Regions from separate parts of the Ensifer sp. ENS09 genome, predicted to be linked through region 2. Evidence: predicted binding sites of a transcription regulator. Region 2 holds the regulator's gene; each other region holds the start of a gene.

Region 1 (4,169 bases), on a different contig from region 2:
GCCAAATCTTGATCGGCCTGGTCCGGAAGCAGAACGGCAATCAGGCCTTCGCCATAGGCAACGAGATCGGCCCAGGCGAGCCGGCATTTCGCCTTGCCACCGCGCTTCTTGCCAAGCGACAGCAACCGACAAAGGCGCGCATAGGCCGGGCGGTCCGTCGGATAGACAAGCACGGAAATCTCGTCGTCGAGATCGAGCCTGCAGCCGACGACAAACCGGACGCCCGTGTCCTTGGAAGCCTGATGCGCCCTGACGATGCCGGCGAGGCTATTGCGATCGACGATCGCCAACGCCTCGATCTTAAGCTCTGCTGCGCGCTGAAATAGCTCTTCGCAGGACGAAGCCCCCCGCAGAAAGGAGAAGTGCGAGGTCACCTGCAGCTCGGCATAGCGCGGCGCCGTCATCCGAATATCCCGTGCAGGAACCAGCGGTGGCTGCCCGTCTCGCCGTGTTCTCCGTCGCCGGAGCGGAAGATCCAGTAGCGCTCCCCGGCGTCGTCTTCGACCTGGAAGTAATCACGGACCGCGACGAGTTCGGCATCGCGCTTCCACCATTCGCCAAAGACGCGCTCAGGCCCGTCGGCACGGCGCACGCGCCGCCTCACGCCGCGCCAGGTGAAGCTGACCGGCGGATGGTCTGGAAGAAGCGCCATGGTTTCGATCGGCTCGGGATGAAGAAGAAGGCGCGTCGGCCGCGGCCAGTGACCGGGCCAGGTCTCGCCCCCATCCGGCGCCATCGGCGCAATCCGGGCGATGGAGCGCTCAGGCACGTCGCTTGCGACCGGCGCGAAGCGGAAGAGCCGGCGATGGCCGATGCGGTTTCCGAGGATGTCGATCAGACCCGATACATCGGCTTCCGGCTCCTCGACCAGCGACGAAATCACCTGGGTTGCAACAAGCGGTTCGGTGTGCGTCGCCGTCAGCGACATGATCTCGATCCCGAAACCGGGATCAATCGTCTCGATGCGGTCAGTCAGTAGCCGCGTCAATCGCTTGACGTCGCGGACGGGGGTCGCCGTTCCAGCCCTGATCGCCTGATAGGAACTGTCGACACGGTGAAACAGGAGATCGACGCGCCGCGCGCCCAGGCCCTTCTCCTCGAGCAGCCGACAGAGGACGCTGACGAGCTTGGCCGTATAGCGCGCGATGGTTTCGGCGGCAGCGATCGGCTCCCCGAACGAGCGACGGACTTCGATAAGCTCGGGCGTGCGTATCGGGTCGATCGGTTGGGCAACGCGGCCAATCGCCTGATCGAGGCGCCGGCCAAGTTCCGGCCCGAAACGCAAGGAGAGCGGGGCGCGCGGCTGACGGTCGATGTCGCCGACCGTATTGAACCCGAGAACGCGAAGGCCATGAACGACAGACGGATCGAGCCTCAAGGCTGCTATCGGCAGAGTGCGGATGACTTCCCCTTGAGTGCCAGGGGCTACAGCGAGCGTCGGCCGAGCGAGGAAGCGGGCAGCGGCGTGTGCCGAGCCCCAGGTGTCGGCGATCGCCACCTGTGCGGCGATGCCGGCCCCATGGAAGCGATTGACCATGCCCGACAACATCAACGCCTCGCCGCCGTGCAGATGATCGGCACCCGTCGTATCGATCACCAACCCGTCGGGGGGATCGGCGGCAACGATTGGCGCATAGTGCTGAAGTGCCCAAAGCGCCAGACGCTCAAGCGCCTCGGCATCGGCAACGGGATCCGCATCCATGACGACAAGGCCGGTTACCAGCGCCTGTGCCTTGGTTGCCGGCATGCCGATCCTCAGCCCCGCGGCAAGAGCTGCCGCGTTTGCCGCCATAACGACCCGCCGGCGATCCCGCCTGCCGACAAGGACGAGCGGAGCATCAGCCGGCGGCGCGGTGTCGGCGAGCTTCCTCCTCAGGCGATCCGTGGGAAAGGTCGGAAGGAAGAGCGATACGACCCTTGGCATCGGGGGCCTCCACTTCAAAATCTGCACTTTCGCCGGATCGGCAACGGATGAGTTCAACGAGCCAGCGCGGGCGGCCAACACCTGGAACGGGCAACGGTGCGGACGGCAGGACGGAAACCCGCCAACGCGTCGTCGATGCCGTCGGTTGCCCGAAATCCGAGGCCTCCGACTGCCTTCGCCACCGGCGGATCGCGATCCCGATCGTTCCTGAGCTTTCGGCCGCAAGCTGCAAGCGCCGCGAGGCCGTCATCGAAAGGCGCGCCAGTTCGCCGACGACGGCGCCCAGGCCGCCATGACGCAGGCCTTCTTCCATGCAGGCAAGAAGCGCCTTTTCGTCTCCCGCCTCCACATAGATGACCCGTGTCGGTGACAGCCCCACTTGGGCCAATGCCGGCGCGAAGAGATCCGGCCGTGTCACGCACCAGAGCACCTTGCCCTTGGAACGCGCAGCAATGCCTGCTGAGAAGAGCGCCGAGGCAGCGCCGTCGATCGCGCCATTGCCGCCGCCGGCGACCTCATGCAACGCGCCGAGCGCAAGCCCCCCACCGGGCAAGCGCCGGTCGATTTCGGCAACGCCGAACGGCAAGACCTGGCGCCCGCGACCGCTCGTGCCTTCGAGGCGTTGGATGCGCTCGCGCAGTTCGGAAACGACCGAGTTGTCGACTGGACGGGGCATTTTGGAAGGAACAGCTCCCTGGGGCTTTGCATTAGCGCTTCCTGTTGATATGTTCTTTATTTGTTCTCTTTCGCATTGCGAGTCAACTGGCCTTTGAGCCAAGAGTTTCTCGTCGATGCAACACGAGACGACAGGCAACGGCGACCGCTGATATGAACGCGGCGCTGGAGACGGAGGAACTGGAGCGTGTGCAATCTCTACAATCTGACGACCACGCGTGACGCCATCATCCAGTTCACCAGAGCCTTCCGCGACAAGGCCGGCTGGAACGAGCCATCGCTGGACGTCTATCCCGGCTACCAGGCGCCGATCGTGCGCGTCGGCGAAGACGGTGAGCGCGAGATTACCCGCACCACCTGGGGCATGCCCTCCCCGCCGGAAGTCGTGAAAAACTATGATCCCGGCGTTACCAACATCCGAAACCTGAATTCGCCGCATTGGCGGCGATGGCTGGGTCCGACCAGCCGCTGCGTGGTGCCATTCACTTCCTTTGCCGAGCCCGATCCCGCAGCGAAGCTTCTGGGAGGCAAGATCCCGAACGCCTGGTTTGCCGGCAGCAGGGATCGACCTTTGATGTTCTTTGCTGGGTTCTGGACACCGTGGAAGGGTGTCCGGCGCGTACGCGACGGCGAGCGCGAATACGAACTCTTCGGCTTCCTGACGACGTCGCCGAACGAGGTTGTCGCACCGATCCATTTCAAGGCGATGCCCGTCATTCTGACGACCCCTGAGGAAGTTGACCTGTGGCTCACCGGATCCTGGGATGAGGTCAAACATCTCCAACGGCCGCTGCCGGGCAACATGCTGGTCGTCGTGGAACCGCCGGCCGCGCCCACCGAAGAAGGTTTGCTCCTGTGAGCGGTCACCCGGACACAAGGGCGCGACCAAGGTGAAGGCGATGGAAACGCCCGAGCGCCCACGCAAGATCATCCATGTGGACATGGACGCCTTTTATGCATCCGTCGAGCAAAGGGACAATCCAGAGCTTCGCGGGCTTCCTCTTGCCGTCGGTCACGGCGAGGCGCGGGGCGTCGTCGCGGCCGCCAGCTATGAAGCCCGCAAGTTCGGGGTCCATTCGGCCATGCCCTCGGTAACGGCCAAGCGCAAATGCCCGGACTTGATTTTCGTGAAGCCGCGCTTCGATGCCTATCGCGCCGTGTCGCAGCAGATACACGCGATCTTTTGCGAGTACACCCCGCTCATCGAGCCACTGTCGCTCGACGAAGCTTATCTCGACGTCACCGAGAACCTGAAGGGGATGGAATTAGCCACCGAGATCGCCGAGGAAATCCGCCAGGAAATCAAGGTACGAACGGGACTGACGGCGTCCGCCGGTGTCTCCTACAACAAGTTCCTCGCCAAGATGGCGTCGGACCAGAAAAAGCCCGACGGGCTTTTCGTCATTACGCCGAAGAACGGCCCGGCCTTCGTCGAAGCGCTGCCGGTCAAGAAGTTCCACGGTGTCGGACCCGCTACGGCGGAGCGCATGCACAAGCTCGGGATCGAGACAGGTGCGGATCTCAAAGCCTGCGACCTTGTCTTCCTGCAGCAGCACTTCGGCAAGTCTGG
Region 2 (4,169 bases):
TGGCGAGACGATCCGCGTCGCCGACGTCGACGCGCCGCGAATCCGCCAGGCAAGCTGCGACAAGGAGCGTTCGCGCGGCTTCTACGCCAAGCAGCGCCTGCGAGAGCTGCTGAACGCGGGCGACTTCAAGCTGGTTTCGGCAGGCGGGCGATCAGACGCCAAGGCCGGCGAAAAACTGCGCCTGGTTACCCGTGGCGATCAATCTCTTGGACGCGTGCTTGTCTCCGAGGGGCTCGTGCGCCCGTGGGATGGACGCCCGACGCCCTGGTGCTGAGATCAACTGGGAGCCGATCGGCGGACATCGGCGATCGTTCTGTGGAAAGTATCTATCCAACAAATCGACGGCGCGTTTTTCAGAAAATGCCTCTTGCGGTTTTTCTGCAATCATTCTAAATCCGCGCCAACGCTTGGTTATCCGAGCTGTGAGGCCTCGTGGCGGAGTGGTGACGCAGAGGACTGCAAATCCTTGTACCCCGGTTCAATTCCGGGCGAGGCCTCCAATATTTTCACCTCGTTTAAATTGGTTCGACGTTCTGCCCTGGGGCAGCGCGGGTCGTTTCGCGACCCCACGTCCGCGCAAGCCACGTCTCCTATGCCTCCGTCGGATCTTATCGCTTCGGTGAAATCGGTAGAGGGGGAACGATGACTCCGCTGAGATCAGCCGCATCGGTAGCGTCCGTCAACATTAAGAACGGAGGCAATGGCATCAATGAAAAAGAGACTGATCCTGACGGCGTTGGCGTGTATTGCGGCGACCGCTATTGAGGCGCACGCGGACGACCTGGTTTTCCAGCTGAAGAACAACACCAGCGTGGTCCTGACGAACTTTTATACGTCGCCGGTCGGCGTCAATGAGTGGGAAGACGATGTTTTCGGTCGGCAGGTCCTGAACCCTGGCGAGAGCATGGAGATCACCATTGCCGACGGGCGGGACGTCTGCAAATACGACATGCGATTCGAATTCGAGGAGGGCTCGGCCCTCGATACGACCGAGGACACGCAGGATCTCTGCGAGCTCGGCGAATATACGATCCACGAATAGGCGATCTGGATTTCAGGTCACCCGAAATGGAAAGAGCCTCGCCAATTTCCTTGGCGAGGCTCTTTTTTGATTCGGCGTTCTGCCTGGAATTCAATGGTAGCGGCGGATCAGCCCGACGAGCTTGCCCTGGATCTTCACGCGATCTGGTCCGAAGATGCGCGTCTCGTAGGCGGGGTTGGCGGCTTCGAGCGCAATCGACGCGCCCTTGCGACGAAAGCGCTTCAGCGTCGCTTCCTCGTCGTCCACGAGCGCCACGATGATGTCGCCGGGATTGGCCGAGTTGCCGTTGCGGATGATCACCGTGTCGCCGTCGAAGATGCCGGCCTCGATCATCGAATCGCCCTTCACTTCAAGGGCGTAATGTTCGCCGCTGCCGATCATGTCGAGCGGCACGGTGATGTCATGGGTGTTGTTCTGGATCGCCGAGATCGGAACGCCTGCAGCGATGCGCCCCATCACCGGGACGGAAACGGACGTGCTTTCGGCAACCGGGGCGGGCTTCGGCGCAGCAGGAGCGGCCGCCGGCGGCTTTCCAAGGCTGCCTTCGATCACGCTCGGCGAGAAGCCCCTGCGCGGCTGCTGCTGGCCGGCGGCGTAGGCTTCCGGAAGCTTGATGACTTCGAGCGCGCGCGCCCGGTTCGGCAGCCGGCGAATGAAGCCGCGTTCTTCGAGCGCGGTGATCAAACGGTGGATGCCAGACTTCGACGCCAGGTCGAGCGCATCCTTCATTTCATCGAATGACGGCGGTACGCCCGACTCCTTCATGCGTTCGTGAATGAACAGAAGCAATTCCTGTTGCTTGCGGGTCAGCATGGCACGTCGCTCCAGAGGCGTGAAACAAATCAAGAACAGACACTATCTGTTCCATATGTGTTCCGCAAGTGCCTAAAATTCCGTGAATTCAGGCGATTGGCCGCTTCTGCGGGTGCCGATCGGTCACTTTTGCGGGAGCAGGGCGCTTATCGGCGACGGTTGCGTGCCAAAATCGCGCCGGATGACGCCAGTCGCGCAGCTGATTCGAGCGAATCACGGGGCTCTATGAGGAGAGATTTAGGTCGCTTGCGAGGTCGAGCAGGCGTCCTCGAACTCCTTCACCGTCTCTGCGCTGTTGTCTTCCGGCAGCACCGCGTCGGCGGCGTCGGTCGCGACGGGCGTGTCGCCGTCATAAACGAAGGACTGGATGTAGAACGCCAGTGCGCCCTTCCACACGTTGCGTCCATCGATCTGATGGCACGGCACGGCCCGTTCGAAATCGGTCTGGAGTTCATCCACCGTCGCGGCGCTGAGCTTGACGTCAGGCATATTGGGCGATGCGACTATCGAAGCGAGAAGCAGGGCGGCAAGCACGGGAATCGTCCACTTGATGAAGGGGTGGCACTACATGGTGGGAAACGATGTGAACCGTGCTTTCGTTCCGAAGTCCAGCAAGCATGGCGATCACTCTGCCGTGTTCAACAGCTCTTTGCCTGCAGGCTGTGTCCGATTTGCGCCAGCCGCTCCACCTCGAGTTCATCTTGACCGTTCCTCTTGCGACGCGCGAAGAACGCACCGGCAGTATCGGCTCTAGGGTCGGGGGTGGGGGATGCGCAAAAATCCCTGCGAGGAAGGGGCTTCACCGTCTCGACAGGAGGTCAAAAAAAGATAACTTTGCGTGGAAAGTGGGGTAATTGCATGCGTAGATTGTCGTTGGTGGTGCTCGGTCTGTTGCTCACGGCCGGAGCGGCGTCTGCTGAAGATGGGCGTTCGAACATCTGGAAGCGGATCAACGCCTGGACGGTGGGTTCCGATCCATCCCTGGGAGGCTCGTGTTACGCCGCGACGAGCTATGATGCAGGCGCAATCCTTCGTATCGGCTTTTATCCGCGGGGGTCGGCGAACCTGGCGTTTCTTTCGATCGGCAATGCCGAGTGGAAATCCATCGAGCCGCAGCGGGAATATGACGTCGCCTTGCAGCTCGACCGGGGTCGCCAGTGGCCGGCCGTTGCATTCGGCGTCGATCTTACCGGCGCCAAGGCCCTCGTCGTGAACTTTTCCAACACCGACTTCTTTACCGAATTCGTTCGCAAGAACACGTTGGCGCTGGCCTTCGAGGGACGCGTCGTCGCGAGCCTCAGCCTGCGCGATTCGATGAAGGCGGTGAGCGAGATGTTCAAATGTCAGGAGGCGGTTAGCGCCTTGATCCCGAACGGCGGGCAGGGGGCAGCGAACGATCCCTTTGCCGGCGCCGGTGGCACTGGCCCGAACAACGATCCCTTTGCCGGTGGCGGCCAGACCAAGTCGTCGAAAGATCCTTTCGCCATGTGATGGGCGCGTCCGCTTTCCGCAGAGAGGTGAATATTCCTAAAATGTTGCTGGTATCGGGCTCGGTACCCTCGACAGCGGCGCGGGTACCTATCAAAATGCGGGCAAACGGGGGTTTTGCATGCGTAGATTGCTGGTCGGATTGGTAAGCTGTCTGATCGCCGCGGGATCGGCCGCGGCCGAGGAGTCCGAAATCATCAAGTGGAAGGACGTCGACGGTTGGACCGTTGCATCCGACACCTCGATGGAGGGCTCCTGCTTCATATCGTCGGAATTCGACGGCGGCGTCACCTTGCGGCTCGGGTTCTATCCCAAGGGCTCCGAGTCGCCGCTCTACATGAGCTTTGCCAGCGACGACTGGCGGTCGCTCGAGGTCGGCAAGGAATACGACCTGACGTTCCGCTTCGACAAGACCGAGCCCTGGAGCGCTTCGGCGACCGCTGCTGGCGATGCGAGCGGAAAGTTTCTGTTCGTGAACGTCACCGACGCCGAGTTCCTGACGGGCTTCGTGCGCAAGCGGGGCCTGGCCATCGCGTTCGAAGATCGCGTGATCGCCAATCTCAGCCTGCGCGGCACTGGCCCCGCGGCCGAAGAGCTGATGAAGTGCCAGAAGGCAGTCGACGAGATCATCGCCGACGAAGGCCGCAAGTCCAAGGAGAAGAAGGCGGATCCGTTCAATGCACCGAGCGAGAAACGCTCGGCACGGGATCCGTTCAGCCTCTGAAAACAGGGGCGCGTGAGCGGGCGTTGTTGCGCGAAGGCCGGGCGGTGGCCGGGACGAGTGGTATCCCCAGAGTAACGCGAACTTGCGATCTGCTTACAAATC
Region 3 (4,169 bases), on a different contig from region 2:
TGGCAGGTCGGGTTTTGTGCCACCGGGACCAAAGCTCAGCGCGCCGCCAACAAATCGGGCGGTCAGGCGTGGCGTCGCGATCACCCAATCCATGTCACCGAAGCGGCGTGTAAAAAAGAAGCTTCCCGGCTCCAGAGTGTTGTGCGTCGGCTCGAACCAAGCTGCAAAGCGACGACGGGAGGCCTGCACCGGCGCTTCCCGGAACCGGACGAAAGCGTGCATCTTGTGAATGTCCCGATCGACGGATTTCTGCATCAGCAACAGTTTACGGCCGAGCGGGTCCGCAGGCGAAAGCGGTTCACCTTCGCCTCTGTCGAGGCGCCAAAGGGCGCGGTAAAGCAGCGGCAGGCGTTCAGATGCCGAATGCCAGATTACCGACTTTGCCAGGTTCATGAAGGCCTGTGGAACCCGCGTCGCGTGAACGCCGGGACGTTCGGGCAGGGGTGTCGTGTCGAACAACCCTCCACAACCATGCCAGTCGATCTCTTCCGGAGCGATCCGGTGGCTGATAGCCCGCCTTGCAGCGTCGCGCCAGGCATCAAATGTTCCCTGCGCGGCAAGTGAGACCCAGTAGGTCATAGGAGCTGTAGTTGTTGCGGCGCAGGAACAAGGCGCGCTCGAAGATCGCTGCTATCGGTCAAAGCGCCCGGGCTCCAGCCCGCAAGAGCGATGAAGGGCCTTGCCTTGCGGGTAAGCGCTCCCATTCGCGCGAGATCCTCGACGCGAAGGCGATGATTGCGCCGCGCGGTGATGATGCGGTCGACGACCCGCGTGCCGAAGCCCGGCACGCGCAGAAGGACATCGCGCGAAGCGGTATTGACGTCGACCGGGAAAAATTCCCGATTTCGCAATGCCCAGGCTGTCTTCGGATCGAGCTCAAGATCTAGGTATCCCCCTTGTGTGCCAGTTGCGATTTCGTCTGCCGTGAACCCGTAAAATCGCAGCAGCCAATCGGCTTGATACAGCCTGTGCTCGCGCACAAGTGGGGGACGGACCAGGGGAAGCGCTGCGGAAGCATCCGGAATTGGAGAGAACGCCGAATAGTAGACGCGCCGCAGATGGTAGCCGCTGTATAGCCGGGTTGCGCAGGAGAGGATGACGGTATCATCGGCGCCATCGGCGCCAACTATCATCTGCGTGCTTTGGCCGGCAGGCGCGAAGCGTCTTGGTTTGCGACCGGTGTGGGTCTTGTCTCGCGCAGCTTCGCCCTCGAGCCGCACCTGCGCCATGGCGGCGCGAATGGTCTCCGGCCGCTTTTCAGGAGCGAGCTGTCTTACGCTCGTGTCCTTTGGGAGCTCGACATTGATCGACAAACGGTCTGCCCAAAGACCCGCGTCGCGTATCAGTTCGGGTTGAGCGTCGGGAATAGTCTTGAGGTGGATGTATCCCTTAAAGCCGTGGACTTCTCTGAGCGTTCGAGCGATGCGAACCATATCGGCCATGGTCTGATCGGGTGAGCGGATGATGCCGGAAGATAGAAACAGCCCCTCGATGTAATTGCGCCGGTAAAACTCGAGTGTCAGCGAAACGACTTCCTCGACGGAGAACCGCGCACGTTCGACGTTGGAACTGACGCGATTGATGCAATAGGCACAGTCGAAGATACAGAAGTTCGTCATAAGGATCTTTAAAAGCGATATGCATCGCCCGTCGGGTGTGTAGGCGTGGCAAATGCCGCTGCCACCGGAAGATCCCACGCCGCCTTTTCGTGAATCTCGCCGCTCGCCGCCGCTAGAAGCACAAGAAGCGTCGTACTTCGCTGCGTCCGCAAGGATCGCCAGCTTCTTTCGAAGTGCCATGGATGTCATAACGCGACTTTAGATGTTCACGATATGTTCGTCAATGCTTTTGCGCTATCTTCAATGTTTCCGCAAGGGGCTACAAGCGTGGCCGCGGTCGATCAACCGATAGGCACGCTGTTGCCTTTAGGCGAAGCTGGGTCGCCTATTGAAGCTTCACGGTCGCATTGAAAGTTGTCCCGCTGGATCTCTTGTATTCGTATGTACCGTGAAGTTGGCTCATGACACCACGAATCAGACGGCTACCCATCCCTTTGCGCGCCGTGGACGGATCGAAACCCACACCATTGTCTACAATCGTTAGAGATGCGCGATCCTCGCCCGATTGGAAAGAGATCTCGATATGTCCGGGGCAGCTGTCGGGATAGGCATATTTGAGGCTGTTTGTCACAACCTCGTTCACAAGCAGCGCGATTGCCGTGGCTTGCTCCGGCGTCAGTTTGAAGTCACCAATGTCATAATGGACCGAAACGTTGTCGCCATAAGCCGCGACAAGTTTGTCTACTACGGACGGTATGAGATCGCCGGCAGACACGGCATCAAACTGGTCATGTTCGTAGATCTGTTCGTGCACCGCAATCATCGCACCAATACGGTCAAACAGCGCCTTCTGGGCGTCAGGCGGAAGTTGTTGCATCCGAATTATGCTTTGAATGCCCTGGAAATTGTTCTTCACACGATGGTGGATTTCGCGCAGCAAGAGCTGATTGTCGGCCAAAGCTGCTTGCAGATGCGCGGACTTCGTGACATCGCGCCGGACCAGGTGATGAATCCACCCCCCCGCAGCAATCGAAGCGATCGCGGCCAGCGCCAGAACAGCCAGCGCGATGGAAAGGTCACTCCAAAACGGCGCCAAACCGGCCCCATAGTCTTCAGAGGCGACCGCGATGAGATCCGTCCCATCCACACGACGATAAGCCACAACTCGACGAACGCCGTCGGCAGGCGACGTAGCAAAATACGTGCCCGTCGGAGACGAAGGCAAGTACTCCGTGAACAGAACGTACTTGCTCATGTTCAGTGGACCGTCGGCAGCCGGGTATCTTGCGACCAGTTCGCCATCGTTTCGTATCATGCTGACAGTGGAGTTCTCCCCGAGCGAAACCGCCTCCCAAACTTCCTTGAGCAATCTGCCTTCGAAGGAAACCATTGCAGCTCCGGCGAAGACGCCATTCCGTTCCAGGCGCTTGCTGAAAACGAAAATTTGGTGATGGTTCAGCCGGCTTACGAGCAGGCCCGAGACGTAGGATTTTTGGCCAGTTGCAAGTGCGGAGAAGTATGGCCGATCCCGAATGTCGATCGGCCTAATATTGGGGTCTGTTGAGAACAACGTCCGGCCGTTGCGATCAACGACGTAAGCCTGAACCTGCCCAGGCAGGTCTGACACCGCCAGATTGATGTCTGCCACTTCGTCAGACGCGAGCCCAAGCGTGGGGCCCAGCGTGTCGTCAATTCGCCGAAGGGCCTGAACAGCCAACGCATTGATCCAGCTTGCATTGGTCGCCACAATCTTTGATGCGGCCGCGGCACGCTCCTCGGTTCGAAGAATCGAAGAGCGATAGCTCTCGTAGACCCACAAGAAGAGTAGGACGACGAGCGCCGCAAACATGGCCGCCACGATTGATGTGGCAGCGGTCGAGACCGCTAGCCGCTTACCTGTGTCCATGCAGCCGCCCGCTCCAAACCCTACAGCCAGTTAATCTTAGAAGTCTGCTTGCACGATGCAAGGGTGAGTCTCCGGGAATGCTGTCAGGCTTGCGAGGAAGCGGCCCTATAATTGCTCAGTTTGCGAACTTTCTGCCGTGAATATTATCGATAGAGTTTCGCGACGCATTGATTGTGCAGGCGGCAATGGCGGTTCCTGCCGGCACTACAGCGACGACGGCGATAGCAGTTTGCTCGCCTGCTGCACTAGGTTGAAGCACCCGATTGGATCGATGCGGCGCCGAGCGAACTCGTCGGTGAGCTCTTGCACACGCAAGCCCGATCCCGGCGGCTGGGCGCCATTATTTTGCGCCAACCGTGAACAAAGGCTTGCCCAACCTCGCCGCATCGATCTCGATGCCGAGACCCGGCGCTGTCGGAGCAGATCCGAAGCCCGCGTTGGAACGGGGTGTACGGTTCGCTAGATGGCCGTCGGTCCAGTCGTTGAAAAACGGTGTCATAAGGAGGGACTCCGGGCGAGTGGTGGCCGCGACGTGCGATGTCGCCGCGGTAATGATGTCGCCGCCCCACATGTCCTCGACGGACACCGCCATGTTCAACTCCTGAAGCAAGTCACGGGCCTTTACGACATTGGTCAGCCCGCCGAGCTTGCCGAACTTAAGGTTGACGGATACGGCATTGGCCTCAAATTTTGCACGGTAGACT

The links. The regulator LexA, encoded in region 2, represses DNA repair genes until DNA is damaged. The targets are predictions, from matches to a motif close to TGTTCNNNNTGTGTTCNG.
Region 1: a site for LexA is predicted at 2,651-2,668, ahead of IB267_RS17625 (ImuA family protein). Genes of this name have one in related genera too.
Region 3: a site for LexA is predicted at 1,823-1,840, ahead of IB267_RS31440 (putative DNA modification/repair radical SAM protein). Genes of this name have one in related genera too.

The regions. Positions count from the first base shown of each region.
Region 1 is NZ_JACVBP010000003.1:540,235-544,403, reverse strand. Features, by position in the region: gene IB267_RS17635 (error-prone DNA polymerase) at 1-404, opposite strand, end outside; gene IB267_RS17630 (DNA polymerase Y family protein) at 401-1,924, opposite strand; gene IB267_RS17625 (ImuA family protein) at 1,839-2,600, opposite strand; gene IB267_RS17620 (SOS response-associated peptidase) at 2,787-3,458, shown strand; gene dinB (DNA polymerase IV) at 3,499-4,169, shown strand, end outside.
Region 2 is NZ_JACVBP010000001.1:300,535-304,703, forward strand. Features, by position in the region: gene IB267_RS01560 (thermonuclease family protein) at 1-274, shown strand, start outside; tRNA gene IB267_RS01565 (tRNA-Cys) at 427-500, shown strand; gene IB267_RS01570 (hypothetical protein) at 710-1,042, shown strand; gene lexA (transcriptional repressor LexA) at 1,133-1,855, opposite strand; gene IB267_RS01580 (hypothetical protein) at 2,093-2,389, opposite strand; gene IB267_RS01585 (hypothetical protein) at 2,618-3,346, shown strand; gene IB267_RS01590 (hypothetical protein) at 3,465-4,067, shown strand.
Region 3 is NZ_JACVBP010000008.1:249,353-253,521, forward strand. Features, by position in the region: gene IB267_RS31435 (UdgX family uracil-DNA binding protein) at 1-579, opposite strand, end outside; gene IB267_RS31440 (putative DNA modification/repair radical SAM protein) at 576-1,799, opposite strand; gene IB267_RS31445 (sensor histidine kinase) at 1,945-3,465, opposite strand; gene IB267_RS31450 (mandelate racemase/muconate lactonizing enzyme family protein) at 3,806-4,169, opposite strand, start outside.